4 regions of the Oceanobacillus sp. M60 genome follow, and region 2 is predicted to be linked to each of the others. Evidence: riboswitches for the same ligand, from Rfam matches in the RefSeq annotation. Region 2 holds a riboswitch; each other region holds the start of a gene.

Region 1 (7,632 bases), on a different contig from region 2:
GCCTTATGCGAATGGAGATATCCATATCGGTCATGCACTGAATAAAATCTTAAAGGATTTTATTGTCCGTTATAAGTCCATGACAGGCTATTATGCACCATATGTTCCAGGCTGGGATACACACGGGTTGCCGATTGAAACAGCATTAGCGAAAAAGAAAGTAAAAAGGAAAGAAATGTCTGTTGCAGAATTCCGCAAGCTTTGTGAAGAATATGCACTTGGACAAATTGACAGCCAGCGTACACAATTTAAAAAATTAGGTGTACGTGGTGATTGGGATAATCCATATATCACCTTAACGAAGGATTATGAAGCTTCTCAAATTAAGGTGTTTGGAGAAATGGCACGAAAAGGCTATATTTATAAAGGACTTAAGCCGGTATATTGGTCTCCGTCTTCTGAATCTGCCCTTGCAGAAGCAGAAATCGAATATCAAGATAAACGCTCTCCATCTATCTATGTTTCCTTCGAAGTAACGGATGGAAAAGATGTGCTTGACGGCGGCGAGAAGATTATTATCTGGACGACAACTCCTTGGACGCTTCCAGCGAACTTAGGAATCAGCTTACATCCTGATTTAAGCTATGTAGTAGCACAAGTAAATGATGAAAAATATGTCATTGCAGAAGCTTTATTAGAAGATGTGAAAGAAGTATTAGGCTGGGAAGATGTAACGGTTGTGAAGAAATTCAAAGGGCAGGAAGCGGATCGTGTAGAAGCACAGCATCCATTTTACAATCGTAAATCCCTTGTTATGCTTGGAGAACATGTTACAACTGATGCGGGGACTGGATGTGTTCATACAGCTCCTGGTCACGGGGAAGATGACTTCTATGTTTGCCGCAGATATGGAATCGATGCATTTTGCCCAGTGGATGAAAAGGGTGTCTTTACGAGTGAAGCGCCAGGATTTGAAGGTTTATTTTACGATGCAGCAAATAAAGTTATCACAGAACAATTGGATGAGAATGGCGCCTTATTAAAATTAGAATTTATCACACACTCTTATCCGCATGACTGGAGAACAAAGAAACCAACTATCTTCCGTGCAACTTCCCAGTGGTTTGCATCTATTAAAGATTTCCGTCAGGATATTCTTGATGAAATTAAAAAAGTGCATTGGTATCCGCATTGGGGAGAAACAAGACTTTATAATATGGTGAGAGACCGTGAGGATTGGTGTATTTCCAGACAGCGTGCCTGGGGAGTTCCGATTCCAGTATTTTATGGGGAAGACGGAACAGCAATCATTACAGATGAAACGATTTCGCATGTATCCGAACTCTTCCGTGAGCATGGTTCCAATGTCTGGTTTGAAAGAGAAGCGAAGGATTTATTGCCGGATGGATTTACATCAGAGCATAGTCCAAATGGCAAGTTTACTAAAGAAGTCGATATTATGGATGTTTGGTTCGATTCAGGCTCCTCACATGAAGGTGTACTGATGAACCGGGAAGAACTTGATCGTCCGGCTGATGTATATTTAGAAGGAAGTGATCAGTATCGCGGCTGGTTTAACTCTTCATTATCTACTTCCGTCGCAGTAACGGGTAAAGCGCCATTTAAAAATATTATCAGTCATGGGTTCGCCCTGGATGGAAATGGCCGCAAGATGAGTAAGTCATTAGGAAATACGGTTGATCCGTCCAAAGTACAAAAACAATTAGGTGCTGATATTTTGCGTCTGTGGGTTTCCAGCGTGGATTATCAGGCAGATGTGCGTATCTCGGATGCTATTTTAAAACAGACTTCAGAAAGCTATCGTAAAATCCGGAATACCTTCCGTTTCTTACTGGCGAACCTTGCTGATTTTGATCCTAGCAAAGATCGCGTGAAGGATGAAGAATTGCAGGAAGTAGACCGTTATATGCTTTATCGTCTGCAGCAGATCTTAAATAATGCACGTGATAATTATGAGCACTTTGAATTTGCACCAGTAATCAGCCAAGTCCATAATTTCTGTGCTGTTGATTTAAGCTCCTTCTATTTAGATTTTGCGAAGGATATCCTGTATATTGAAGCTGCAGACCACCCGCGCCGCCGCAGTCTTCAAACAGGCTACTATGAAATTTTAACAACACTTGTGAAATTGCTTGCTCCAATTATTCCGCATACAACGGAAGAAGTTTGGGAATACATTCCTGGAGTGGAGGAAGAAACGGTTCACTTAACAGATATTCCTGAGCCGCGGGAGGTTGCAGGTGCAAAAGACATTGTCGGAAAATGGGGTCACTTTATGGAAGTAAGAGATGATGTTCTGAAAGCACTCGAAGAAGCAAGAAGCGAAAAGGTTATCGGGAAATCATTGGAAGCTAAAATTACAATCGTGCCGCTTGATGAAGAAACGAAGCAGGTGCTTGAAAACATTTCGCATCTGCATCAATACTTTATTGTTTCAGAAGCAGTTATCGCAGATGAAAAAGGAACAGGCAAAGCATATGATTATGTTGAGGTTGCTGTTGAAAAACATCCTGGAGAAACGTGTGAACGCTGCTGGGTTGTTTCAGAAACAGTAGGCGAAGACAAAGATCATCCAACACTATGTGCTAGATGTGCCAGTGTTGTCAAAGAAAATTATGAGAATTAAAAAACAGGAGCCAGCTTTCTCAAAAGCTGGCTCCTGTTTTTACATATCTGCAAATTGTAAATGCTAATTATTGTATTTTTCTTTACAATTATAAAAATTACCAGTAGACTTAATTTGTAAACTGAATAAGTATTATGCACTGGGGGAGCTGTTAAGCTGAGAAAGACATTCTGTATTGACCCTTGGCACCCGAACTAGATAATCCTAGCGTGGGGAATGTGCAGTCGATAAGGAATTAGATAATTTATCCATTTATCAATAAATCTATCAAAGGCTGCATTCTATGGAATGGGCTCTTTTTTTATTGAATATATTCCCCATTTCGCTTGTATCTTTTAAGCTTAATGATCAGGAAGGGCCGCTAAGAAGCTTGGCATAACAGGGAGCAGCTCCTGCAACAAGTAATTTGTTCATTGGAGGTGACGAAATTGAAGAAACAGTGGGCGTTTATCGATACAGGATTCCGTGGTGCTGCATGGAACATGGCTTTTGATGAGTGCTTGATCAATTGGCATCAAGAAGGTAAAATTCCGCCGACATTACGTTTCTATGGCTGGGAAAAGCCCAGTTTATCGATTGGCTACTTTCAAAAAGTCGATAAGAAAATTGATCTGGAAGCAGTGGAGCGCCATCAGTGTCAGTTCGTCCGTCGTTTGACCGGCGGCAGTGCTGTGCTTCATGACGATGAATTAACGTATAGTCTGGTTATTACAGAGAGTGATCCAGATATTCCTGTATCTGTACAAGAGGCCTACCATGTACTGGCAGAAGGAATATTTGAAGGATATCGCAATTTAGGGATTCCTGCAGAATATGCAACACTGGACAGAGAAAGTGCCAGAGGAAGGACAGCAATATGCTTCGAAAAACCTGCGTTCTATGAAATGGTTGTTGACGGTAAAAAGCTTTCTGGAAACGCACAGACAAGGAAAAAAGGTGTATTGATGCAGCATGGGTCTATTCCTATGAGCATGAATACAAACATGCTTTTTGATTTATTTGTATTCTCTTCCGAAAAAATAAGAGAACGAAGCCGGGCAGCATTTTCTAAAAAAGCGGTGACGATTAATCAATTAACGAATCGAGAGCATCGGTATGATATGCTGACGGATGCATTCAAAGAAGGGTTCAAGGAAGGTTTAGGTTTAGAATTTCATCCTCTGCAATTAACCAAGGCTGAGTGGGATGAAGTAGAGCAATTAGCACAATCAAAGTATGAAACGGAAGCGTGGAATATCAACTCAAACAAGGAGCGTGCTGGCATTGGCTAAACAATCAGAATATATTCGTAAACCAGAATGGCTGAAAACAAAAATCAACACCAATGAATCATACAAAAAATTAAAGAACTTAATGCGGGATAAACGGCTGAACACAGTTTGTGAGGAAGCAAAGTGTCCGAATATTTATGAATGCTGGAGCGAGCGAAAAACGGCAACTTTCATGATTTTAGGAGATACCTGTACACGCGGCTGCCGATTCTGTGCCGTAAAAACTGGTCTTCCAAGCGGAGTTGACCTGGGAGAACCAAAGCGGGTCGCTGACTCTGTTGAAATTATGGGATTAAAGCATGTCGTTATAACAGCAGTTGCGCGTGATGACCTGGAGGACGGGGGAGCTGCTGTTTTTGCCAACACAGTCCGTGCAGTTCGTCATCAGAATCCAGGCTGTACAATAGAAGTTCTCCCTTCGGATATGAAAGGGGACTATGAAAGCTTACATACACTGATGGACAGCGAACCGGATATTTTCAATCATAATATTGAAACGGTGAGACGTTTAACGAAACGTGTTCGGGCAATTGCAAGATATGACCGGTCCTTGCAGCTGTTACAGCGTGTTAAAGAAATTGCTCCGGACACTCCTGTGAAATCAAGTATTATGGTAGGCTTGGGAGAAACAAAAGAAGAACTTATCGAGGCAATGGATGACCTGCGGGCGCATGATGTGGATATAGTTACTATCGGGCAATATTTACAGCCGACCAAAAAGCATTTAAATGTGGAACGGTACTATCATCCCGATGAGTTTGAAGAATTGAAAAATATCGCCCTTGAAAAAGGCTTCTCGCATTGTGAAGCTGGACCGTTAGTACGCTCCTCCTACCACGCGGATGAACAAGTAAGCCAGTCAGCCGCCCAAAGGCGAATTAAATATATGAAAGGCTATGAGTCACAGGAAGATACAAAGGTTGATTTTCAATTTTAAATGATATATTTTCTGATAATATTCCTCTCTGCCCGTTTATAAAACGGCCGGAGGGGATTTTTTATATGCTCATATGCTTACGAACCGATGAATGCAGCTGTCAGAAAGAAGGAAAGCCGTATTGTTTCTTGAAAATTACCAGCAGAAAGGATAAGATAAAGAAAGCTTGGTAAACGAACCCTGAAAAGGCGCAGATTTGCTTTAGATTGGAGAAATGAACATGTGGAGATATTATCTGATTACACTTGTCCTGATTGGGATAGATCAATGGACAAAATGGCTTGTTGCTGCACGAATGGAAATAGGTGAATCAATCCCGATTGTGGAGGACTTCTTTTATATTACCTCACATCGGAATTCAGGAGCAGCATGGGGTATTTTAGAAGGACAAATGACGTTATTTTACATTATTACGGTTATTGTGATTGCCGGGTTAATATACTTTTTACATACACATGGAAAACAGGACCGCCTGATTGCTGTCGGGGTCAGTGTATTGATTGGAGGGGCGGTCGGGAATTTCATCGACCGTATTTTATATCAAGAAGTAGTAGACTTTGCAAACTTCTATATTTTTAATTATAATTTTCCGATATTCAACGTCGCAGATGCATCTCTTACAATTGGTGTGGTGATTGTGATGATTGCAATTATTTTGGATGAGAGAAAGCGGGGGAAAGAGAAAAAATGACAGTAAACCAGCATACAGTGACAGAAACAGAGCATAAAAAAAGAGTGGATAAAATACTGGCGGATGTGCTGCATGAATATTCGCGTTCTCAAATTCAGGGCTGGATTGAAGAAGGCAATGTCAAGCTGAATGGAGAAGCAGTGAAAGCAAATCAAAAATGCCAAACCGGAGAAAGCCTTACATGGGAAATACCTGAAACCAAACCGCTTGTTTTAGAACCGGAAAATATTCCTTTAGATATCGTTTATGAAGATGAGGACCTGCTGGTGGTGAATAAAGCAAAAGGGATGGTTGTCCATCCTTCTGCAGGTCATCATACCGGGACATTGGTCCATGCGTTATTATATCATTGCACTGATTTATCAGGAATTAACGGTGTGGAGCGCCCCGGGATTGTCCACCGTCTCGATATGGATACGAGCGGACTTTTAGTTGCTGCGAAGAATGACTACGCCCATCAGTATCTATCAGAGCAGCTGCAGGAAAAGACATTAAAAAGAACGTATGAAGCAATTGTTCATGGAGAAATTGGCCATGAGACCGGGTTAATCGATGCACCGATCGGCAGAGATCCGAAAGACCGTCAAAAAATGGGGATCGTTGAAAACGGCAAACAGGCGGTTACTCATTTTCGCGTGCTCGAACGTTTCCCTGACTATACGCATGTGGAATGCCAATTAGAGACTGGCAGAACACATCAAATTCGTGTGCATATGCAATATATTGGTTTTCCGATTGTAGGCGACCCCAAATACGGTCAGCGGAAATCGTTAGATGTCCAAGGGCAGGCTCTGCACGCGAAGCAAATTGCTTTTATCCATCCGAGGACAGAGCAGCAGATGGAATTTGAAGCAGCACCGCCTGCTGTCTTCATGGAAGCACTCGACCAAATCCGCAAAATGTATTGACAGGCTCGTCATATTCTGACATAATAAGTAACAACAAATAAAGACCTTTAACAATAGTCCTGTGAGGCTAGGAAGGCTGCGATTAGCAAGTTTGCTTACGGTACACGTATGCCCTTTTCCATCAGCAGGAAAAGGGCATTTTTATGCAATTTGGAAGGGGCGGGCTAATTTGAAGAAAAAAACAGAGATTCTTGATGCTGCAGCGATAAATAGAGCATTGACCAGGATGTCCCATGAAATCCTGGAAAAGAACAAAGGCGGAGAGAACCTTGTTTTAATTGGAATCAAAACAAGAGGCGTTCCACTGGCGAAAAACATTCAAGAAAAAATCAAGCAAATTGAAGACATCGAAGTTCCGTTTGGCGAATTAGATATTACCATGTACCGGGATGATTTGGAAAAAAAGGATCATCACGAAGAACCGCGAATCAACTCGGTTTCTATTGATATGGACATAACGAACAAACAGGTCATTCTGATTGACGATGTTCTTTATACAGGCAGAACTGTCCGTGCGGCAATGGATGCTGTAATGGATGTCGGCAGACCGGCGGCGATTCAGCTTGGGGCTTTGGTAGACCGCGGGCACCGCGAGCTGCCTATTCGGGCTGACTATGTTGGCAAGAATATACCTACTTCTGAGCAAGAAATTGTTGTTGTTCAGCTAAGTGAAAAAGATCAAGTAGATCTTGTTTCTATTTATGAAAAGAATACATGATAACTTTTAATCAGATCCAGAGAGATTTGAAAGGTTGTTCAGAATAGCGAATGCTTATAGGGTATTCGTCTAGCTCTCTGCAGCCTTTGCAGGGAGCTTTTTTTTTAAGGAAGTTCAAAAAGTCACTAAATGATAAATGAAGAGCTCTTTAGTTGACTTGCTTTATCCGATGGGCTGCGGTTACCGATGTTGTCAGGTTAATGAATTTTATTAATTTTGATATAGATAGTAATAAAACCTATCTAGCGGAGGAAAAACACGGAGACTCCTATGGGAAAGCGCAGTGGGAAGACCCCGCAGAAAAAAGTGGTCTTCTTTTTTCGAGGAGGCTGAGCGCAAGCCCATGGAAAGCGTAGTGTTTTTCCGCAGCGGTCGCGCTAACCTGACAACATTGCTGCGATTACTCGTCCCATCAAAACCCGTTAGCAACTTTTTGAACATATATATTTGTATAATGAAAATCAATTTTAAAGAATGACACCAAAGAGGGAGAGATGAATCGTGAAACATTTTATTTCGA
Region 2 (7,632 bases):
TTCATATGGAGCCGCCATAGGATTAGCAGACTGCTGATGATCGTATTGAGGCGGCATAGAATTAGCAGAATACGGTTCTGCCTGATAGCCGCCCTCTCCGCCAGATTTTCCGTCCGGTCTGCCGGTAAAAGCTCCATTGGAATAGTCATGCTGCGGCGCTGGCTGAAAATAATTATTTAACATCTGTCCGGGCAGGTTATTTTGTCTGTTTTCCTGCCCGTTTGGATGCTGTGGTTGAAAATGATTCATAATTTTCCTCCTCTATTAGGCTGATGTTCCCTAATAGCATATGAGGTATCTGCGTTATTTGCGCTTCATTATAGGCAGAATGGGCGCCATTAGCAGATAATAAATATGGAGGGTGCCCGTTATAACTTATCTGCAGCTTCCTTAATATCATCGGCCTCTGTAACAGCAGTAATAAAGGAAACACCGTCAGCACCTGCTTCTATGGCAGAATGGGCATTTTCTGTCTGAATGCCTCCAATTGCCACGATTGGTATATCTGGAAATTGAGCGCGGATGGTATGAATCCACTCCAGTCCGACCGTTTGTTTTGAATCCTCTTTTGTAGACGTTGTAAAAATAGGACCGACACCAATATAATCCACCAGCTCAAGCGGACTCCGATCCAGTTCCTCCTGTGTGGAGATGGATAAGCCAATGATTTTATCTGAAAACCTGGTGCGAACTTCTTTGACAGGCATATCATCCTGTCCGACATGTATCCCATCCACCTCCAATTCCTCCGCAAGCTCAATATCGTCATTAATAAAGAATGGAACATCATGTGCGCGGCAACGTTCTCTAAGCTCCCTGCCAAGCTGAAGCTTTTTCTCTCCGCTCAATGATCCAGTCCCTTTTTCACGAAATTGAAATGCGGTAATACCGGCAGCAAGCGCTTCTTCTAAAACAGCGTTAGGGTCTCTATGACAGTTTTGACTTCCCATAATAAAATATTTTCTTAATAGCTCTCGATTAAAAATCATCTTCCAATCCTCCATTTAACTGCTTCGGTGTAAAGGATAAGGCATCAATAAAGCTTGGTAAAAAAGTTCCCGGACCATGTACATGCGGCAGTTTTGCTGCATGTTCAGCCGCCAGTCCGTAAAAGCTTAGTGCGGAGCTGAGCTGCTCTGAGACGGTGTAAGAAGTCGTCAGGCACGCGGCAGCAATAGACCCTAATAAGCACCCGGAACCAGTAATATTAGAAAGAAGCGGATGCCCTGTTTGATTATAAATTAGTTTTTGATCAGCATGGATAACGTCTGTTTTTCCAGTTATCACAATTGCAGTATCATATTTTCTGCCTGCTTGCTCTGCAATTTCATCTACATTTCCTTCGCCGACAGAATCTACTCCGCGTGATTGGATGTTTGCATCGACCAAGGAAGCAATCTCACCTGCATTTCCTTTGATAACTGTTGGACGTACCTCTTGTAGAATCTTTTCGACCATGTCTTTTCGAAAAGAGCTCGCAGCCACGCCAACGGGATCCAGAACAACAGGAATTCCTTTTTCATTAGCGGCTTTGCCTGCAGTAATCATTGCATCGGCTTCGCTTTCTAAAATGGTGCCGATGTTCAAGACAAGTGCATCGGAGGCCTTGGCCATATCTGTAGCTTCCCGTATTTCCTTTGCCATGACAGGACTGCCCCCAAAAGCCAGCAGTCCATTTGCATTAAAGTTCATGACGACCTGGTTGGTTAAATGATGAATAAGCGGTGTGTTGTTTCTGGCTTGCTGAATAATATCAGGATTCATGCGTAATCTTCCTTTCTGTGGTTTCCCGGATAGCCCAATGATTTGTCGGGCCGTTCCCTTTTCCAAGGTCAAAGGATTTCGAAATGGAAGCAGTCACAAATGCTTTTGCTTTTTTTACTGCTTCCGGAAGCGGACAGCCTTTCCCCAAATAAGCAGCAATCGCAGCGGCATAGGTACAGCCTGTTCCGTGCGTATTCTTCGTATCAATGCGTTCTGCAGCATAGCTATGCATTTTTTTCCCGTCATAAAGAAAATCGATTGCTTGTCCTTTTAAATGGCCGCCTTTTATTAAGGCTGCATCTACACCATATTCATGAACAAGGTATTCGGCTGCGCCTTTCATATCATCTTCAGTTGTAATGGATCGTCCAGTCAGGAATTCTGCCTCCGGAATATTCGGTGTTGCAACCGTTGTTAATGGAAGAAGGTATTGCCGTAAAAAGCTGCGGCCCTCTTCATCAATCAATGAGTCCCCGCTGGTAGCCACCATCACTGGGTCCATGACATAAGGTGCATCAACCTTCTCCAATTTTTTTACGATTAATTCCATCATCTGCTTACTTGCAATCATTCCTGTTTTCACAGCATGGATGGGCATATCTTCTAACACTGCATCCAGCTGGTCCTCAATCATGGAAAGCGGCATATGCTCTACAGAGCGGACCCCTGTCGTATTTTGAGCTACAACGGAAGTGATCACGGACATGCCATAGGTTTTTAACTCCTGAAATGTTTTTAAATCTGCTTGAATACCGGCGCCACCGCTAGGGTCTGTACCGGCAATGGTTAATGCACAACGAACCTGACTCATAATAAAAATCCTCCTTGGATAGAATAAAGTAAATTATTTTGTTAAAGAAAACTGCTGTGCCGGGAGACGGCTGACTAACAGCCAGCCAATCAATGCACCAGAGACACTGCTTACAACAAATGCCGGGATAAAGGCAAATGCTCCCGCAGAGCTTCCCATAAGCAGATTGGCTATCGGAACTGCAAAGAAAGAGCCGATAATTCCGGTGCCAATAATTTCTCCAAGAGCTGCCATTGGATATTTCTGCGTTTTCTTATACAATACCCCAGCAGCAAAAGCTCCAATCATTGCTCCAGGAAAAGCAACCAAGGTTCCCAGTCCTAAAAGGTTTCGGAGCAGGCTAATCATCAATGCGACAATAACTGCCGGACCCGGCCCGAGCATAATCCCGGCAATAACATTGATAGCGTGTTGAACAGGATAGGCTCTGGCAACTCCGGCAGGAAACCAGAGCAATTGTGATCCAATCGTTCCGATAGCAACAAGTACAGCCATCATTGTTAACAGGCGTGTGCGATTTTTCAATCCAATCATCTCCTTCTAATTTAAGGGAAATGAAAAGGTAACTACTTTGTAAAAATAAAAAATCAGGCTTTATCGAGAAGCCTGATTTGGTATACTGAGAGTAATCATATGTTGATTGACTACTTCCCTACGCTGGTATTAGCCAGATCAGGTTTGTAAGAGTCGGAAAGTAAGCATGCTTCCCTCTCAGCCCGCGATGTTGGGCTCCCCTAGTAGTTGCTTTTCATTATTATCTTTGAGTCTACTGTATCAAAGATTCAACGGTTTGTCATGAAATAATCATTAGACTGCAAGCTCATATAAAGGATGTTATCAATAGAAAGAGGAATGAAACATGTTAAGCATAAACGGAATGGAATATCGTCAGGGAGACCAGACCTTATTTCCGAAAATAGATATAGAAGTAAAACCTGGAGAAATAAAGGCAATTCAATCCACTGTTAATATACGTGCGGTGTTGCTGCAGATGATTATCGGAAAAGAAAATGTGCGGAATGGATCGATTCAAATCAAGCAACAGACATTACAGGAGGATAAGCAGAAATACGTTTCTTCTTTAGGGATTTGCTGGTATGAAGAGGGCATTTATGAAAGATTGAAGGTACAGGAATATTTGAAATTTATCGGCTCTTTATATCAAAGCAAGACTTCCATAAAGGAAGTACTATTGCAAATCCAACTGGAGGAAAAAGCGAAATGGAAGATGCATCAGCTCAATCGTTCTGAAAAGCGTCGTGTTCAGTTTGGCAGAATATTAATGCAGGAAGCGGAAGTGGTTATCTTCGAAGAGCCTGAGGTCAATGTAGATTTAGAAACGAAACGGGTCCTCCATCAATTTGTCGAATTGCTGCAGAAACAGCAAAAAGCGGTATTGATTTTAACGACAAGTACGGAGAGTGCTGTGACCATTTCGGATACGGTCTATCGTCTAAATGAGCAAGGGATACAGCAAATGGACGTGGAAACAGAGGAGAAAGAACGTTTAACCTCCACAGAAACAAATGTTAAAGAAACAGCAGAAGAAGCGGTTCAAATAAAGCAAACTTTCCAGTTAAATAAAATCTCCGCAAAAGTAGAGGATAAGATTATTTTATTTGATCCGCAGGAGATTGATTACATCGAAAGTCAGGAAGGACAATCCTATCTGTATACTCGCGGAGAGGGGTTTCCTACAGGTTTTACCTTAAAAGAATTGGAACAGCGCTTGTCTCATCAAGGATTCTTTCGCTGTCACCGTTCTTATATTGTGAATCTTCAAAAAATAAGAGAAGTAATTACATGGACGAGAAACAGCTACAGCTTATCTCTTGTAGATAAAAAAAGCTCTGAGGTTCCATTATCGAAATCAAAGTTGAACGAGCTGAAAGAATTATTGGGGGTAGAATAAGCATAATTCAATGTGATATATACTCCATTCGTCGAAAATATACTGCACCATTGTTGAAAAGAAGCTATTCTGTAGTCACAGGCAACTTAACTGATACAGGAGGTTTCAGGGATGGAGAATATGATTGAAGTGATATCTTTAGAGAAGATTTTTGGTAAAAAGCAAGCATTAAACAATGTTTCTTTTCAAGTGAAAAAGGGTGAAACATTTGGGTTTTTAGGTCCGAGCGGCTCTGGGAAAACAACAACTATAAAAATTTTAACTGGACAAATGAGGCCGACAGCAGGGACAGCGAAGGTCTTTGGAGAACCTGTTTCCAAATTAAATACACCGGAATATCGAAAACGCTTTGGGGTTGTGACGGATAATAGCGGTTTATACGCACGGCTGACTATTTATGATAACTTAAAGCTTTATGCAGATTTATATGGTACATCTTTACAGCGGATCGATGAGGCGCTGGAAGCAGTTAATTTAGGTTCGGAGAAAAAAACACAGGTTGCTAAGCTGTCTAAAGGAATGACACAGCGCGTATTATTGGCAAGAACACTTTTGCATAAGCCTGAGTTGTTATTTTTAGATGAGCCGACATCGGCATTGGATCCTGCGAATTCAAAACATATTCATAACGGTTTAAAAGAACTGAATCGACAGGGAACGACTATTTTTCTGACCACGCATGATATGGAGGAAGCAGATCATCTATGCAGCCAGGTAGCCTTTTTAAATAAAGGGGTTGTCCAGCTTTTAGACGAACCAAAACAGCTAAAAAAACAGTATCGGGAAGAGGTAATTGGACTCGAACTGAAAGATGGGCGAGAATTGGAGCTTCCACTTCAATCATCTAGTGCTGAGGAAATTCAACAATATATTTCCCGGGAAATGGTGGAGCGGATTTATACAAAAGAACCAACATTAGGAGATATCTTTGTTGAAGTAACAGGGAGGGAACTGGTATGACATTTTCTGTAAAACGATTTATGGCCATTTTTCAAAAGGATTTAAAAGATTTATATCGAAATATGTATGTTTCGTCTACTGCATTGATGCCGCTTATCTTTGCCGTCATATATGGTCGAATGGATAATGTAACGATAGAGATGCATTTGTTTGTCATCAGCATGTCGCTTGCTTTAGTTGGTACTTTCCTGCAGTGTGCGATGATAGCAGAAGAAAAAGAGAAAAACACGTTACGCGGTCTGATGCTTTCCCCGGCAACATTGACCGAAATATTGTCGGGAAAAAGTGCAGTAACGATTTTGATTACCGTGATTGTAACGGGTATCAGTATGTTTATTATGGATTTTTCTTTCTCCGGCAGAATCGGTTTAATGGCTGGAATTGTTCTGTCCTTGATTTTCTTTATTGCATTAGGTACATGGATGGGCTTAATTACTAGAAGTGTGTTAGAAGCATCTGTATATATCCTTCCTGTAATGTTTATATTTGGGATGGGAAATATGTTTATTATGTTTGCGGAGCAATATACTTTCTTGCAAATATTAGAATATACACCAGGACTCCAACTGCAGGAAATTGTAGAGTTGGAAGATGCAGGAGCTGGGTTTGGAGAGCTGTGGAAACCATTTGCCATTATTGGTGCATGGGCTGCGGCAATGGTAGTGTTGGCTGCCGTTACATTTAAGAAGCGAATGATGGATTAACCGGGTTATGAAAGATGAAGTAAATACGTTTTATTAAGAATAAAGTCATTTGAAGAGCGAGAGGAGCTTCATTAATGGCTTTTTCTTTTTATGATTGAAAAAAGCCTCCAAACTCCGGACCTTAAAGGAAGGCAGGAGTTTGGAGGCATAGCAGCTACTTACTTATACAATTGCCCGAATAAAATCATCATTCGCTTTTACTTCTACATCATCCGTTACAATAAGGTCTGTGAACTTATCTGTATTCGTGACAATAACTGGGGTTGTTACATCAAATCCTGCTTCTTTGATTTTTTCAATATCAAACCGGATCAGTGGATCCCCTTGTTTCACAGTGTCTCCTTGCTTTACCAGCGCTTCAAAGTGTTTTCCTTCTAGCTGTACCGTGTCTAAACCAACATGAATCAAGATTTCAGCCTGATGTTCCGATGTGATTCCAACAGCATGATGGGTTGGGAAAATAGCGGAAATCTCGCCATTCACTGGTGCAACAACTTCACCGACTGTCGGCTCGATAGCAGCTCCTTTGCCCATTGCTTCAGAGGAGAAGGCTGGATCGTTTACGTCACTTAAAGGTTTGACGATACCTGTTAATGGGCTTGCGATAGATTCTTGTTCGATTAATTGTTCTGTATTTTGTGTTGACTCTGTTTTTGCAGGTGTATCTTGCTCTTTTTCGTTGCCAGATGTTTTTTTATCTTTTACTTCAAACCCGAAAACTAATGTTAATACCAGTCCGATCGCAAATGCGATTAATGCTCCTACCAAATAGGTTCCAATAGGAGAGAATGCTGGTATCGATAAGAAACTAGGGAATGCAAATGCAACTGCTACAGAACCTAGCATACCATTGATGGCACCGCCAATAATACCGCCAGCGAGTAGATAAATAATGGTTTTACGATAGCGCAGGATGAGCCCGTAAAGAATTGGCTCTGTTACACCGCCTAGAGCACCAGGAAGCATAGTTGAACCGGCAAGTCCTTTTAATGTTCTATCCTTAGCACGGATCAGAATTCCAAGAGCGATACCAATTTGTGCAAAAACCGCCGTTCCAAACATCGGTGTTAACGGGTCTCCGCCAGTTGCCAGATTTTGAATGGAAATTGGCACAATCCCCCAGTGCAAGCCGAATAGCGTTAGGAAGGACCAAGCTCCACCTAAAACTGCCCCAGTTAATAATCCGCTTCGTTCAATAAGGAATTCGATACCTGCTGCAATACCGTCCCCTACATAAGTTCCGAATGGTCCGAAAATCAATACAGCTAGCGGAACAGCAATGGTTAATGACAGCATAGGAACTAAGAACATTTGTAAATCTTTATGAATAATCTTCCTTAGGCCTTTATCAAGTAAAGCATAAATTAAAATGGCAATAAAGATAGGAAATACCGTAGAAGAATAGTCTACTACAATGGCTGGTATTCCTAAAAAGGATGCATTACTGTCAATTAAACCAGTTAAATTAGGCTCTAATAATG
Region 3 (7,632 bases), 210 kb from region 2:
CTCATATTACCCAAATTGCAAAGAAAGCTGCGCAAGAATACGGTGTTCGTGCAGTGGTGCATCCACATGCCGGTGGGTACATTGAATTTTCGGATGAAATATTGAAACTGACAGAGGACATTCCGTATGAAGTAGCCGGTCTTTGTTTAGATACAGGACATTTACTTTATTCAAAAATGGATCCGATAGAATGGCTGGAAAAGCTTTATCATCGTGTAGACTATATTCATTTTAAAGACATTGATATAGATGTCTACCGACAAGTCATGAATAAAAAAATCCGTTTTTTTGATGCCTGTGCGGAAAATGTAATGTGTCCTATAGGTGAAGGTGTTATTGATTATAAAGAAATATATGAGTTATTAGCTGTAAAATTAAAATATGAAGGGTTTATCACGATCGAGCAGGAGCGTGATCCTCGAAATGCAGGCAGCAGTTTAGCCGATGTGAAAAAAAGTGTCGCATTTTTAGAAGAGCTTGGGTTTAATAAATAAGTTCAAGCTTTCCAATGTAATTGTAATAAAGCGTATGAATAAGGCCACCCAGCCCAGCTTTATACGCTTTTTACAGTAATTTATCACACCGTGTCAAATTACTTTACACTTCTTCATTTTCTCATAGATTTTTAGATGATATTCATGTAAAATAAATACAATTACTGTAATTGTATTTTTGTGAAAAAACAGACAATTGAAAAGGGGGAGATGTGGAAGTGGAAAGCATACAGGCAATAGTGGATACGGTTAATGGTATCGTCTGGGGGCCGATTACGCTCGTACTGATTGTAGGAACGGGAATATTTTTAACATTGCGTCTGGGATTTTTACAAGTAAGAGATTTACCTTATGCGCTTAAATTAACATTCTCTAAAAGTAAAAATAAAGACAAAAACGAAAAAGGAGATATTTCTCATTTCCAATCATTGATGATTGCTATGGCGGCGACACTGGGAATTGGTAATATGACTGGAGTTGCTTCAGCTGTGCTCCTTGGCGGTGTTGGTGCGCTATTTTGGATGTGGCTGGCGGCATTTTTTGGGATGGCCACAAAATATGGTGAAGCTATCTTAGCTGTTAAATACCGTACCGTCAATCATAAAGGGGAAATATCAGGCGGTCCAATGTATTATATTGAAAAGGGATTGGGCTGGAAATGGTTAGCTGTTTTGTTTGCGCTGTTTGGCTTTTTAGCATCCTTTGGAATTGGAAATATGACGCAATCGAATACTGTTGCCGGTTCCTTACAAGCTACTTTTAATATTAACCCATGGGTTACGGGAATCATCTTGATGGCGCTCACTGCATTAGTTTTGCTTGGCGGAGTGAGAGGCATTGGAAGAGTAACTGCTATCTTTGTCCCATTTCTGGCTTTGTTTTATATAGCTGGCGGACTGATTATTGTTATTTTAAATATTACGGAAGTTCCTGCGGCGTTTGCAGTTATTTTTGAGGCTGCATTTAATCCGGAAGCTGTCGGCGGGGGAGCTATCGGTTTAGCGATTCGATACGGGATTGCCCGCGGGGTGTTCTCCAATGAAGCGGGTCTTGGTTCAGCGCCAATTGCGGCAGCGGCAGCGAAGACGGATTATCCAGGGCGGCAGGCGTTAGTATCGATGACAGGAACATTTCTGGATACGATCGTGGTTTGTACGATTACCGGACTTGTTGTGGTGATGAGCGGGCTGCATTTGCAATTTGGAGCAGATGCAGCACCTGTCATTACAGGAGAAGCTTTTGACTTTTTCTTGCCTGGATTAGGTAATTATATTGTTGTATTCGGCCTTATTTTCTTTGCTTATTCCACTATTCTGGGCTGGTCCTATTATGGGGAGAAATGCTTCGGTTATATTTTTGGAGATCGAAATACAATCTATTATAAAATCATTTTCTGTCTGGTTATCCTGTTTGGTGCGGTTCAATCTGTGCAGTTAGTATGGGATCTTGCGGATATATTCAATGGATTAATGGCAGTGCCCAACTTGATTGCGCTCTGTTTATTATCCGGCGTGATTGTATCTGAAACAAATAAATTTAGAGAAGTACGGAGAAAGGAAAAAGAGGAGGAGAGGAAGCAGAAGCTGGCTGGTTAATGATTGCTGTAATAAATGATAAAGTTACAGTAATTTTCTATCGGACATATAAAGGAAATAATTGAGGGGAAATCAATTCGTATAAAAAGTGACTTCTTTGCATCCATGGAAGTCACTTTTTAGGTTTCTCAATAATTGAATTTAATTGCAGCTATAGGATTTATTCGTTCTAAAAGGTTGTCTTCAGGATTTCCAAATAATATCACTTCTCCAGTAACAAGAGTCCCGTTTACAAGAGGACAGCTATGTAAGCCAAGCTGAGCTGTTCTTTTTAATCTGTTTTATTTATTATAAAATACCTTTAGAAATAATAGATGCTCCTATCCTCATATAACAGGAGTATCTCAGTAAAAGTTATTCTTTTTATTTTATTATACCGTTGTATATCCTATATTATTTCACCAAATTTCACCTGAAAACATATTAAAATAGGCGGATATATCTTTTTTTATATACAAACAAATCTCATGATTTTAAAAGATAAATTAGAATAATTTGCATATTATAATTTTATATGTTTAAATAGATTCTACTTTAAGTTATTTTTCCTACAGTTCTCTATAGATGTGGCTGATGAAAATAACATTGTGAATTTTAACGTATTTTTCAATCATACAAGTTCATTTATAGAATCAAAAATTTCATATTTCTATAATCACTAGGGGAGCGATTTTTATCGCTGAGAAAGGAAACTTGACTCTTATAACCTGATTTAGTTAAGACTAACGTAGGGAAGTGATGACTTACTTAAGTAGATAATAATCTAGTTATGTATTCATTTCCCATTCATCTGTATTCGTTGAATGGGTTTTTTAATGCTTATGTCATAAATTCAATAAAAGAGATACCAATTTAATAAGAATGTAGGGGGACCAGTGTTGCTGGTTGAGATACTATCCGTAAGATATAGACCCTTAGAACCTGATCTGGTTGAGACCAGCGTAGGGAACATGCAAAGTAATTTCTATCATAAGGAAATGTATGTACCCTGGGCTTCATGTCTGGGGTATTTTTTATTTGGAAGGAGGGATGCATTTTCGATTAGCTGATGATTGCTTTTAAGACATAATAATACACTCTTTGTTAGAAAGAAGGTAGAGAACGAAGGATGAGAGAACAAAATAAAAAAATAGCTCTTCAGTTTCAAAACGTAAATTTCTATTACAAAAATGATGCAGGGAAAATTCCTATATTAAAAAATATGAATCTTTCTATTGCGGATGGTGAATTTGTAAGCATTATCGGTGCAAGTGGGTCCGGCAAGTCGACAATTTTCCGTCTAATTGTCGGATTGGAGGAACTGAAAAGCGGAACTATCTATTTAAACGAGGATCCAGTAACCAATCGTTCTGGAAAAGTTGGTTATATGCCTCAACAGGATTTATTGATGCCATGGCGGACTGTTCAACAAAATGCAGCTCTTCCATTGGAACTGCAAAAGGAAAATCATCTCGATAGAAGAACTGTTCAAAACTTGCTGGAGGCCTTTGGGTTAAAAGGATACGAGAATAAATACCCTCATGAATTATCTGGGGGGATGCGGCAACGGGTTTCCTTTTTAAGAGCCACGTTATCCGGATCTAATGTGTTGTTGTTGGACGAACCTTTTTCAGCCTTAGATGCAATGACCAGGTTATATATGCAGGAATGGTTATTAGAACAATGGGAACAACAGCAATCTACTATTTTGTTTATAACACATGATATTTCAGAAGCATTATTTTTGTCTGACCGCATTTTCGTCATTACGGATACCCCATTTACAACATTAAAAGAAATTAAAGTACCTTTAGAACGTCCAAGACGACAATACGATTTAGATAAAGAGGAAGTGACGGAGCTAAAAAATGATTTACTAGATCAGTTTCGGATGAGGGTGTAATGCATGAAAAATTATCTTTATTCTATTATTTTAATCACAATCTTTTTGCTTATATGGGAAGCGGGAGCGGGGTTTGTCGCTACATCATTTATTTTGCCAGCGCCAACCGAAATCGTGAAGAAGCTATGGGAATTAAAAACAGAGCTCTTGTTGCATCATCTTCCTATGACGCTTGCTGTTATTATCATTGGTCTTGGGATTTCATTGGTACTGGGAGTTGCTTTAGCAATAAGCATGAATCTATCTAAAACATTACAACAAGCGATTTATCCTATTTTAATTGCATCACAAACTATTCCTATTATTGCATTGGCGCCCATTTTTGTACTTTGGTTCGGTTATTCCATCTGGAGTAAAGTTATCGTTACAATTATCATTACCTTTTTTCCAATTACCGTCAGTACTTTCGATGGTTTTCGATCAACAAGTAAAGAGCTGAAAGAATTATTTCAAACATTAGGTGCATCTAAAAGTGCTCTTTTTTTCAAATTAGAAGTCCCATCCGCACTGCCTTCTTTTTTTTCAGGGCTAAAAGTAGCGGTGCCAATGAGCGTGATTGGAGCGGCAATTGGAGAGTGGCTGGGTGCACAAGCTGGTTTAGGGTATTTTAGTCGTCGGATGATGACACAGTTTAATGGAGCGGGTGTATTTGCTCCGATTGTCCTTCTTTCTTTGATTGGAATTTTATTGTTTATTACTGTTGTTTTATTAGAAAAATATATATTGAAATGGAGAAGATCTTAATATGAAAAAATTATCAATAATAGTTGGTATTCTAATAATCTTTATTAGTTTAAGTGCTTGTGGAAATGAAAAGGAAGAATCTATAGCAGAGGATAATAAAAACGTAAAAGAAACAAATACCGTTTCTATTATGCTTGATTGGTACCCGAATGCTGTACATAGTTATCTATACGTAGCAGAAGAGAAAGGGTATTTTGAAGAAGAGGGAATCGATGTTGATATTCAATTTCCAGCAAATCCGACAGATCCGCTGTCACTTGCAGCTTCAGGCAATGTGACGATGGGATTATATTACCAGCCTGATGTGATTGCAGCAAGAGCAAATGAAAATATCCCTGTTAAATCCGTGGCTGCTATTGTTCGGGAGCCATTAAATCACATTGTTTACCATTCCGATGATCCGGTAAATTCTCCGAAAGATTTAGAAGGGAAGCAGGTAGGGTATCCTGGAATTCCTGTTAATGAAGCAATTGTTCAAACAATTGTTGAACATGACGGTGGAGATTATGAAAAAGTAGATATGCTGAATGTGGAATTTGAATTGGGTTCTTCTCTTATTTCTGAGCAGGTTGATGCTGTAAGTGGTATGTATGTAAACCATGAAGTGCCAGTTCTGCGCAGTGAAGGCTATGATATTGATTTTATTAATCCAGTAGATTACGGGGTTCCTCACTTTTATGAAATTGTCGCTGTTACCAGTGACGAGACATGGGAAGAGGAACAGAAAAATATTGAAGCATTTTGGCGGGCTGCACGAAAAGGATATGATTTCATGATTGAAAATGAAGAAGAGGCACTGCAAATCCTGCTTGATCACCAGGATGAAGGAAACTTTCCCTTAGAAAAAGAAATAGAAACAGAAAGCTTGTCTATTCTCTTACCAAAAATGGAATCAGAGCAAGGTTTTGGATCACAAGAAAAAGCTTCATGGGAAGAAACAGCAAAATGGTTAAAGGAATATGGAGTAATTAAAGAAATTCCAAACATCGATGATATATTTATCAATATTGAATAATAATATCCTAAATGGCAATAGGAAATGTAACACTTTATATGAAGTCATTATATAGGGCTGGAATGGAATTTCTTGATAAGGTTGCCTAGATTACCTCATCAAAAAATTCTGCGAAAAGGTATTTTCAGTCAATTTTCGAACTGCGTAATGTACGGTATTAGAATATACGTTCATTGTGTGTCCTTTTTTTGACGAATCTCCTAATTAGCCCATTATGCCGACGATGATCAACGCTTTTTCCGTGCAGTTTTTTATGGTTTCGGTGTTTTTCTTTTTATTGGAACGATGAAAATATCAATTTTCGCTGGCTTCTTCAAGGATATGCAGCTCCTGATCATTCGACCAGCTTACAATGTCCAAGCCGCTGTAGACGCAGAATTTATCGTGGGAATAGATGTCTTTTCCGATCGTAACGACACAGCTACGTTGATTCCGATGCTTCAATATTTAAAGGAAAACCTCCCTTTCACGTATCGTCATATTGTTGCGGATTCTGGATATGAAAGCGAAGAAAATTATGTCTATTTAAAGAAGCAAAAGCAGACGGGCTATACCAAGCTGCAAAATCATGAACGCAAGAAAAAAGCTTCTTTCAAAAAAGGATATCAAACATCGGGAAAACATGGCTTACGACAAAAATACAGATACCCTACACCTGTGCCAATGATCGGAAGTTACAAGTCATTAGAAACTATACACGAACTTCACAGACAGGCTACGAATCTCAAGTAACGGTCTACGAATGTGAAGACTGTTCCGATTGTCCGCTTAAAGAAAAATGTACGAAAGCGAAAGGGAATTGTCAACTGCATGTAGCTAAGGAATTTCTGGCTTACCGAGAAACAGCACAAGAAAATATTCTAACAGAAGCAGGCAAGCTGTACCGTATGAATCGTTCCCATTCAGGTGGAAGGAACATTCGGCATACTGAAGGAAGATTATCAACTGAAGAAGTTTCGTACGAGAGGAACAGGCAATGTACAAAATGAGCTTTTGATTCTAGCATTTGGTTATAATTTCAATAAAATATATAAGAAAATCCAAGCTAATCGCCTGGATCTTTATTATCACCCATTAAAGACAGCTTAAAAATTATTAAAAGGCGAAGCTTATTTAAGTACGTCAAAAAAACGAACAATTTTCTTTTTACCGCCAAAAATAAGATAGCGAATCTCAAAAGGAGCTGTCGCAAAATGCGTATCATGCATTTTGCGACAGCTCCAATTTAAAAGTTAAAGTCATCTCATATTAACGAAGCTCACTCAATTCAACCGTACGATTCTCTTTCCAGGAAAGTTTCGCAGCTTTTGCTAACAGCTCAGCCTGTAGCCCGTCCTCGAATTTTGCCACGACGGGTTTATCTTCTAAAATAGATTGGGCAAAATCATGGATTTCCGCGATGTATCCTTCATTATAACGCTCAAGGAAGAAATACATTGGCTTGTCCTCGGTAACCGCAGCATTTGTGCTTACTTTTACATTGGTCGGCTTCTGATTTTCTACCTGGACCATGCCGTTATTGCCGAATACTTCGATACGCTGGTCATAGCCGTATACTGCTTGGCGGCTGTTATCAATTACTCCCAGAGAATCATCTGCAAAGGTGAGGGTGATAATGGCTGTATCTACATCATCATTGCGTGAAAAACGATCATCTACCAGAGAAGACGCTTTTACGGTAATGTTTTTCACATCTTGACCGGATAAGTAACGAATCATATCGAAATCATGGATCGCCATATCGATAAATAGGCCGCCGGAGCGTTTTACATATTCTTCTGGCGGAGCTTCCGGATCACGGGAAGTGATTTTAATAACATGCGGTGTACCAATATCACCATTGCGGACAACATCATGTGCTTTTCTGAAATGTGTATCGAAACGGCGGTTAAAACCTACTTG
Region 4 (7,632 bases), on a different contig from region 2:
ACGTATGTGAACCACTCTTAGCAATCACACCGAGGTTATCTTCCAGCTCTTCCTTTGTCATTCCAATTCCCGTATCTACTACAGTCAACGTACGTTTTTCTTTATTAGGAATCAGTTTGATATAGTAATTGCTTTGATCGAATGTTAAAGCATCATCCGTTAATGCTTTATAATAAATCTTGTCAATAGCATCACTTGCGTTAGAGATTAATTCACGCAAGAAAATCTCCCGTTGTGAATAAATGGAGTGGATGACCATATCTAATAATTTCTGTGATTCTGCTTTAAACTCGTGCTTTGCCATAATGCGCTCTCTCCTTTTTCTGTTTTTAGCACTCTCTCTCACAGAGTGCTAAACCTCTATTACATGAATACCATATTCTATTTTAACTGTCAATATTAGTCGCATATAGCCTAAACAACATGTATAATAGAAAATATATAGAAGAGGAGGGGTCTCGATGCTTCATGAATGGTTAAAAGATTCCAAACATACCGTCGTTTTCACTGGCGCAGGAATGTCTACAGAGAGTGGGCTGCCTGACTTTCGTTCCACAAACCGGGGACTTTGGAGAAAGAAAGACCCAAGCAAAATCGCAAGTGTAGATGCTTTAAATCATCACGTAGAGGATTTTATCGAATTTTATCGGGAGCGCGTCCTGGGCGTCAAAGAAGTTGGTCCGCATAAAGGACATCACATTCTTGCCGATTGGGAAAATAATGGACTGATCCAATCGATTATTACCCAAAATGTGGACGGTTTTCATCAGGCTGCAGGCAGCAGACACGTTCATGAGCTTCATGGAACCCTGCAAGAGCTGCATTGCCAAAGCTGTGGGAAAATCTACGACAGTTCTGCTTATTTAAATGAAGACTATCACTGTTCCTGCAGCGGAATACTCAGACCTTCTATTGTATTATTTGGGGAAATGCTCCCTGAGGATGCCTTTTCTGCTGCGTTTGAGCATGCAAAGAAAGCCGATTTATTTATCGTGCTAGGTTCCTCTCTATCGGTTACGCCAGCCAACCAATTCCCGGAAATCGCAAAACAAAATGGCGCCAAACTTGTCATTGTCAACCAGGAGAAAACACCATTAGATGAGTTTGCAGATGAAGTTGTTTTTGACCGGAAGATTGGGGCTTATTTAGGAGAAACGGATCAATTATTATAAAACAGATAAAAGGCAAGGAAGCGCTGCACGCTTCCTTGCCTTTCTTGATGGATTAAAATAAATACAGCTCTATTTGTTTTAAGCAAGGCGAGTAACCTCAGCCCCAAAATTTTGATCTTATGCCATCCATTTAGGCGGTGTATTCTTATTCCAATAAATATCCCCGATATGATAATGCTTTTGGAATCCATCCTCACTTAAATGGTAATGAAAATTAAAATAATACCCTTCCAATGGTCGGTTTTCCCTGCGTACATGAAACTTTGCCAATGTTTTGCCGGTGCTGTTATTGGAAACATTGAAAATCCGCTCCCCATAGCCGTCTGAAGGTTTTTCCGTAATCGCTATATCCTTATATATGGCAGAATGCTCGACAAGATCAGACAACACCAATTCCATCTGCGGTAAAATCATAGCAGAAAATTCATCCTCGACCTTCCCCGCAATCCTCGTTCCAAATTTTTCGATACTCAATTTTTTCGCCTCTTCATGAAGGTGGCCAAGAAAAGCTTCTCTTGGGTCTTCTACATTGTATGATTGGGTGGTTTCCTCGATAACAGATGTTGTTTCGATATCTGATGAAGAAGATACGCTGCTGTCATCCCGCTTATTGGCGTCGACTTCCAAAAGATTTGTTGGCGTATAGATACCCAATGTTAAAATTGTTATAAATATGACTGCTATTTTTCTCCACCAGAGCTTCATCTGCTTCACCCATCTTCCGTATCCGTTTTCTTTATTTTACCATGAATCCATTTCTTGTCTATCCAACCATTCTACTTTTTTGAATATTGGAAGAAAATAATTTGTTATACGGAACATTCTGCTTATACATTTTTTTACAACTCAAGAAATCATATAGGGTGATTTTACCTTATACCGGCCAGCCTTCACGCTTATATGCCATATCCCAAAACATATATTCATAGCGGCTCGTATTCAGAAAAATAGCTTCTAAATGATTCAGTTCTGCTTCTGTACAGCCTTCCGCAAGCTCGTCTAATTTTTCAATCAGCCACTTGCCGATGGAACCAAATTCATCCGAGCTGTACATTTTCACCCATTCCCCATACTGTTCATGCTCCAGTGCACCCGGCTTTTTTGCCAGCTCCAGACCAATTTCATAATAACTCCAGGCACATGGCAGAATCGCTGCAATTAAGTCTGCTAAAGAACCTTTCTGTGCCTCTGCAAGCATATTACTGCTGTAGGCAAGCGTTACAGGCCCTGGAACCGTAGATTCTAATTCTTCTCTGGAAATACCGAGACGCTCGGCATACTGGCGATGAAGATCCATTTCGAAATTCAGGGTTTCATCCAGCGATTTAGCAAAGCCGGACATGGTATCTAAATCTTTTGCAAGCACCGTTCCCATCGCGATTACTTTTGAGTACTCTATCAAATACTTGTAATCCTGACACATGTAGAATTTAAATGACTCCATATCGAGTGTTCCATTTCCAATTCCCTGCACAAACGGATGCTGGTGGCTTTTCTCCCAAATCGAATCTGCTGACTTGCGAATACGTTCTGTAAATTTCATGTTCTATGCACTCCTTTTTCTATCATTTTTATAAATGCCTTATTCCTGTTTTTCTGTTTGACACCATTTCAAAATAAATCGCAGCAGGGACACTGTATAATCTACTAACTCGTCGATATTTACCTGCTCATCCACGGCATGGGCATGCTTCAATTCACCCGGTCCATAGCAGACCGTCGGAATCCCGTATGCTGCAAGCCAGCCGCCATCGGTTACTGTTTCAGACATTCGGACTTTCGCTTCCTCGCCAAAGGCTTTGCTATGACTCTCCTGTAACATCGCAAAAGCAGCATGTTCTTTATCTACGGAGAAAGACGGGAAAATTTCACCGCGGTCCACAATCATCGATTCGCCTCCCCATTCAAAGGCGGGTGGATTATCCCGCATCCAGACATCCGCTTCAGCCGTCTTGCGTAAATGGGACTCAATTTCTGCAGCAACCTGCTCAGCAGTCTCATCGGGATAATAATGAACGGTAATCCATAGGCGGCATTCATCAGCAATAAAAGCAGCATGTCTGCCTCCTTCAATCACTGCCGGGTTGATGGTATTGGTTCCTGGGGGAAAGCCTGGATAGGATTTGGTCACTGCCCAATGTCGCTCCAGCTCCTGCAACGCAGTAAGGAGCTTATTCATCTTTTCAATGGCGCTGGCCCCTTTCATCCCGCCGCCTGCATGAATGAGCTGGCGACGTGTACCATCATGGTGCGTGATTGGACTTTTCACTGTGATCCAGCCGGTAATAACGCCTCCTTGCCCATGTATTTCACAATGACTTGTATCTGCAACGATGGCATAATCCGCTGTATACCCGCGTTCTCCACATTGCTTCGTCCCTGCTTCTCCAACCTCTTCCCCAATGACGGACTGCAGAATAACATCCCCGCCAAGGCGAATCTGGTGGTCATGCAATATGCGCATCGCAAATAAACACGCTGCCAGACCGCCTTTCATATCTGCTGCACCCCGCCCAAATAATGTACGTCTTTCCACTGCTGGCTGAAATGGCGCATGCTTCCAGTTTTCACCTTCCTCTATAGAAGCGACATCCACATGCCCATTAAGAATCAAGCTGTTGTATGTATCGGAAGCAGTTCCACGTAAACAGCCGACGACATTCGGGTCACCGGGATAAACCTCCCATTGTTCTGTTTCAAAATTCATTTCCTTCAAGTAGTTCGCAATGTAAGCTTGGATAGCCTCTGTATTTCTTGCAGGCGGGGCTGGCGTTTCAAAACGAATTAAATCGCTGACAAGCGCTATTAACTCGTCTTCTCGATTTCGAACCTCCTGAATTACCCTATCCATTCAAAAACCTCCTTTTCAGCACGCAAAAAAGCCGCCTCCTGATATAGAAAGCGGCAGAAAAGTTTGGTTCATTTGCCTATAGGCATATTCCGCCCACTTCCCTCCGCTAGTACGAACTAGATCAGGTTGGTAAGGGTCAAGGCAATATGCCTCTCTCAGCTTAATAAGCACCCCTAGTGGATCCATTGCGTATGTATTTATCCATTTCAGATTACCATACAGTTCTGGAAGCGTAAAGCAGAATTTAAAAGGAAGGATGATTCTACTGTCCATTGTCTGTATACATATTGCTGCTTTTTTGCGCAATATGTCTTATTGTCATCGTCGTCTTTAGTATCTATCCTTTCGGTTTCATTACTTATAATCTCGAACATATACCACTGCTAAAAAAATTAGAGGATAAAGCAGCTTCACTGTTTCTCTTTTCTCTATTGGGAATCGTTTGCTTGGTATTTTTAATGGCATATGTCTTTATGGGAAAATCTATCGTTAGTATTGTGCAGTCCCATAGCGGAGACCAAATAGAAACCGAAGCCTATATTTCGGATAGGGAATATGACTATAATGCTGGCCGCTATAGCACAAGTTCATACTATTTGCATTTATCTTTCTACGCAGAAGACATAAACAAGGAGGTTATGGTTTCCAAAGAAGTATCTTCTCGTATATTTTCTCAGGCTAACCATGTCATTGATGTTCAATATCCTGAAGGACAGCCTTATAAAGCACACATAGCAGGGACTAAATTTAGAGATTTTTTCGGATCCAGCTTTATTATTTATAGCTGCATTCTCATCGTTACGGCTTTATTAATATATGCACCTGTTTTAATGCGAAGAAAGAAGAAAACAGGCTCTTTTTATAGGAAACAGAAAAAGGATTTCTCCAATAAATAACGAATACATAAGATATACAATTTTCTGAGAGGAGTATTTCTTATGCTTATGCAGCCGGCAAAATTATCTCCAGGAGATAAGGCAGCGACTGTCAGCCTCTCCTGGGGCGGAGCAGGCGAGCCCTCCTTAAGCTGGCGCTACCAGCAGGGTGTGGAACGCTTAGAGAGCGTGTTTGGGCTTGAAGTCGTTCCAATGCCTAACAGCTTAAAAGGACAAACTTATATAGATGAACATCCCGAGGCACGGGCCGAAGATTTAATGACTGCATTCAAAGACCCTGAAATCAAAGCGATTATCTCTAATATTGGCGGTGATGACAGTATTCGTCTGCTTCCCTATATCGATTTTGAGATTATCCGTCAAAATCCAAAGATTTTCATGGGATTTTCTGATACGACGATTGCTCATTTATTCTGCTTCCATGCTGGTTTATCCTCCTTCTACGGACCAGCAATCATGACAGATTTTGCAGAAAATGTGGCGATGGATGATTATACGGTGCAAGCCATTCAAAGCATGCTTTTTGAAGCAGAAGCGGTCGGCGGCATCCCTGCACCGGAAAAGTGGACAAGTGAATTTTTAGAGTGGGATATTTCCAATAAGTCTATTGCCAGAACAATGCACCCTAATCAGGGTTACGAACTGCTGCAAGGAAACGGTATCGCAAAAGGGAACCTCATCGGCGGCTGTATCGAAGTACTTGAATTTGCTAAAGGAACAGCCATTTGGCCGCAGCAGGAAGCATGGCAAAACAGCATTCTCTTTTTTGAAACATCAGAGGAAAAAACGGATCCAGAATTAATTAAAAGATGGCTTCGAAATTATGCCGCTCAGGGGATTCTACACCAAGCGAATGGAATGATTGTTGCCAAGCCTTATGGGGAAGTACATTACGAGGCGTACAAGGAAGTTATTCTATCTGTTTTAGCAGAAAACAGGCTGAATGACCTCCCAGTGTTATATGGGGTTTCTTTTGGACATACCGAACCAAAAACGCCCATTCCATATGGAAGATTAGCACGAATTGATTGTAATCAGGTATCCTTTTCAATTTTGGAAGCAGCTGTGACAGATTAAATCCGGCTGCTTTTCTTTGCCAAAAATAAAAGGAGACATATTGCGTCTCCCTTCCGTTTCAATCTTTCTGTTTCACATCAAAGATATTCTTTAAGAATTTCTTTTCCTTTTTGACTTACATATAATCCGCCTGGCAGCTGTATATTATCATCATTGACTTCTCCTGTAATAAAACAAGTCTTTTCAGCTTCGTATTTCCGTATGATAATTCGGTCTTCCTCTACGAATATTTCCATCGGATCCCGCTCTTGTATGTTCAAACTTCTTCGCAATTCCTTAGGTATAACAATCCGGCCCAGTTCGTCCACTTTTCTAACGATACCAGTGCTTTTCATTCTGCACGCTCCTTTTTTATATTTCTTAAGATAACTGTCTATATCATCCCCTCTACCCTTTTATGGAAATGTATAAACAACAAAGGAACTTATTAACAGTGTGAAAAAGCGGCAGCAGTAATCGATATCACTATCCATAAATACGGTGAGAAACGGTGATTGGTTAAAATATACTGCGTTTTATATAAGCTGTAGCAGATTTGAAGTCGCTCTTATTATTAAATCAATTGAGACAGTGATATACTATCCATATAATCCTTTTTAGAAACGTTCGTTACACAAAGTAAAAAGTAAGCTCTTTCATCCGCATTTTTCTTTTTCCAAAAAGATTTACAACTTACCTGGACGGAAAAAGAAACGGTCGAAAAGAAGCCAGGAAAAGTTTATGCCCCTATAACTACTTCTTACTTCATGCAAATAGGGAGTTTGTAGTAGAATAGAGTAAGCATCATTACTGGAAGCTGAAAATAAGCTCCCAACCATATGCAGGAGGAATTTGAGGTATGCAAAAACTTATTATTCCTGAAGAGGATATTGTGCTTGCTATATGTATGTACATTGCTGAAGAACAGAATATGAGTGCAGATGACGTCCAAGTAGAGTTATTTTATGATGATTACACTGGATTTTCAGCAGAAGTCGTGACATCATCTGGAAAACAGGAATGGATGACCAAGCAAATTATTGCTGCATTAAGAAAATGGATCAAAGAAAATCTCCACGCCGATCCGTATGCAGGCTTAAAATTGGATTTAGACAGACGAAACGGCATTTATGCACGTCTTCGATACAATAGTTAATATTTCACAAAGCTTTCATCCTATTTTTCATTTTTAAGTTTCTTTACATATTTTTGAAGATGCAGGAGCAGCAGCCTCCGCTTCTATGAATAGCGTATTTATTTTCATTATTTTATTTTTTAACTGGATGAACACTTCTTTTAAGATGGTTTAAAAAGCTTAAGAAACGTTTCTAAGCATGTATGTACATAATAGCCAAAAAATCCTTATTTTCTTCATGAATGAAGAAAATAAGGATTTTTGAGTTTGATAATGAATTCTCTGTAAAAGAGAATTATTGTTCTATTTGTTTTCTGATCCATTTTTTCCTCCCGCCTGTTCTGATTTCTCGTACAAGCTCATATACTTAACCAATGACTTGATGAGGAAAGGAGAGATATGTTGGAGTTTATACAGACCATCGGACAGATTCTCCTGATTAATATTTTACTGAGTGGAGATAACGCGATTGTCATTGCAATGGCGAGCCGGAATCTTCCGGAACATCTTCAGGCACGCGCT

Evidence for each region. Region 2 has a riboswitch for thiamine pyrophosphate ahead of thiW (energy coupling factor transporter S component ThiW). Riboswitches for the same ligand answer to the same signal wherever they lie in the genome.
Region 1: another riboswitch for thiamine pyrophosphate. It lies ahead of ACW0TQ_RS16260 (lipoate--protein ligase family protein); the one in region 2 lies ahead of thiW (energy coupling factor transporter S component ThiW).
Region 3: another riboswitch for thiamine pyrophosphate. It lies ahead of ACW0TQ_RS02295 (ABC transporter ATP-binding protein); the one in region 2 lies ahead of thiW (energy coupling factor transporter S component ThiW).
Region 4: another riboswitch for thiamine pyrophosphate. It lies ahead of ACW0TQ_RS12015 (acetylornithine deacetylase); the one in region 2 lies ahead of thiW (energy coupling factor transporter S component ThiW).

What each region holds. Positions count from the first base shown of each region.
Region 1 is NZ_JBSSNH010000006.1:271,719-279,350, forward strand. Features, by position in the region: gene ileS (isoleucine--tRNA ligase) at 1-2,587, shown strand, start outside; TPP riboswitch at 2,719-2,821, shown strand; gene ACW0TQ_RS16260 (lipoate--protein ligase family protein) at 3,016-3,858, shown strand; gene lipA (lipoyl synthase) at 3,851-4,795, shown strand; gene lspA (signal peptidase II) at 5,016-5,486, shown strand; gene ACW0TQ_RS16275 (RluA family pseudouridine synthase) at 5,483-6,394, shown strand; gene pyrR (bifunctional pyr operon transcriptional regulator/uracil phosphoribosyltransferase PyrR) at 6,564-7,112, shown strand; gene ACW0TQ_RS16285 (aspartate carbamoyltransferase catalytic subunit) at 7,614-7,632, shown strand, end outside.
Region 2 is NZ_JBSSNH010000001.1:243,782-251,413, reverse strand. Features, by position in the region: gene ACW0TQ_RS01305 (hypothetical protein) at 1-249, opposite strand, end outside; gene thiE (thiamine phosphate synthase) at 369-989, opposite strand; gene thiM (hydroxyethylthiazole kinase) at 979-1,764, opposite strand; gene thiD (bifunctional hydroxymethylpyrimidine kinase/phosphomethylpyrimidine kinase) at 1,754-2,575, opposite strand; gene thiW (energy coupling factor transporter S component ThiW) at 2,609-3,073, opposite strand; TPP riboswitch at 3,208-3,321, opposite strand; gene ACW0TQ_RS01280 (LytTR family transcriptional regulator DNA-binding domain-containing protein) at 3,435-4,487, shown strand; gene ACW0TQ_RS01275 (ABC transporter ATP-binding protein) at 4,599-5,447, shown strand; gene ACW0TQ_RS01270 (ABC transporter permease) at 5,444-6,151, shown strand; gene ACW0TQ_RS01265 (beta-glucoside-specific PTS transporter subunit IIABC) at 6,314-7,632, opposite strand, start outside.
Region 3 is NZ_JBSSNH010000001.1:450,224-457,855, reverse strand. Features, by position in the region: gene ACW0TQ_RS02305 (TIM barrel protein) at 1-494, shown strand, start outside; gene ACW0TQ_RS02300 (alanine/glycine:cation symporter family protein) at 722-2,089, shown strand; TPP riboswitch at 2,740-2,840, shown strand; TPP riboswitch at 2,945-3,054, shown strand; gene ACW0TQ_RS02295 (ABC transporter ATP-binding protein) at 3,198-3,971, shown strand; gene ACW0TQ_RS02290 (ABC transporter permease) at 3,975-4,715, shown strand; gene ACW0TQ_RS02285 (ABC transporter substrate-binding protein) at 4,717-5,730, shown strand; gene ACW0TQ_RS02280 (transposase) at 6,016-6,462, shown strand; gene ACW0TQ_RS02275 (transposase) at 6,369-6,719, shown strand; gene ACW0TQ_RS02270 (transposase) at 6,637-6,819, shown strand; gene iolG (inositol 2-dehydrogenase) at 6,979-7,632, opposite strand, start outside.
Region 4 is NZ_JBSSNH010000004.1:277,079-284,710, forward strand. Features, by position in the region: gene htpG (molecular chaperone HtpG) at 1-304, opposite strand, end outside; gene ACW0TQ_RS12000 (NAD-dependent protein deacylase) at 462-1,172, shown strand; gene ACW0TQ_RS12005 (YpjP family protein) at 1,290-1,877, opposite strand; gene tenA (thiaminase II) at 2,047-2,715, opposite strand; gene ACW0TQ_RS12015 (acetylornithine deacetylase) at 2,755-4,023, opposite strand; TPP riboswitch at 4,105-4,208, opposite strand; gene ACW0TQ_RS12020 (hypothetical protein) at 4,470-4,919, shown strand; gene ACW0TQ_RS12025 (S66 family peptidase) at 4,962-5,996, shown strand; gene ACW0TQ_RS12030 (AbrB/MazE/SpoVT family DNA-binding domain-containing protein) at 6,074-6,331, opposite strand; gene ACW0TQ_RS12035 (DUF2653 family protein) at 6,835-7,131, shown strand; gene ACW0TQ_RS12040 (TerC family protein) at 7,510-7,632, shown strand, end outside.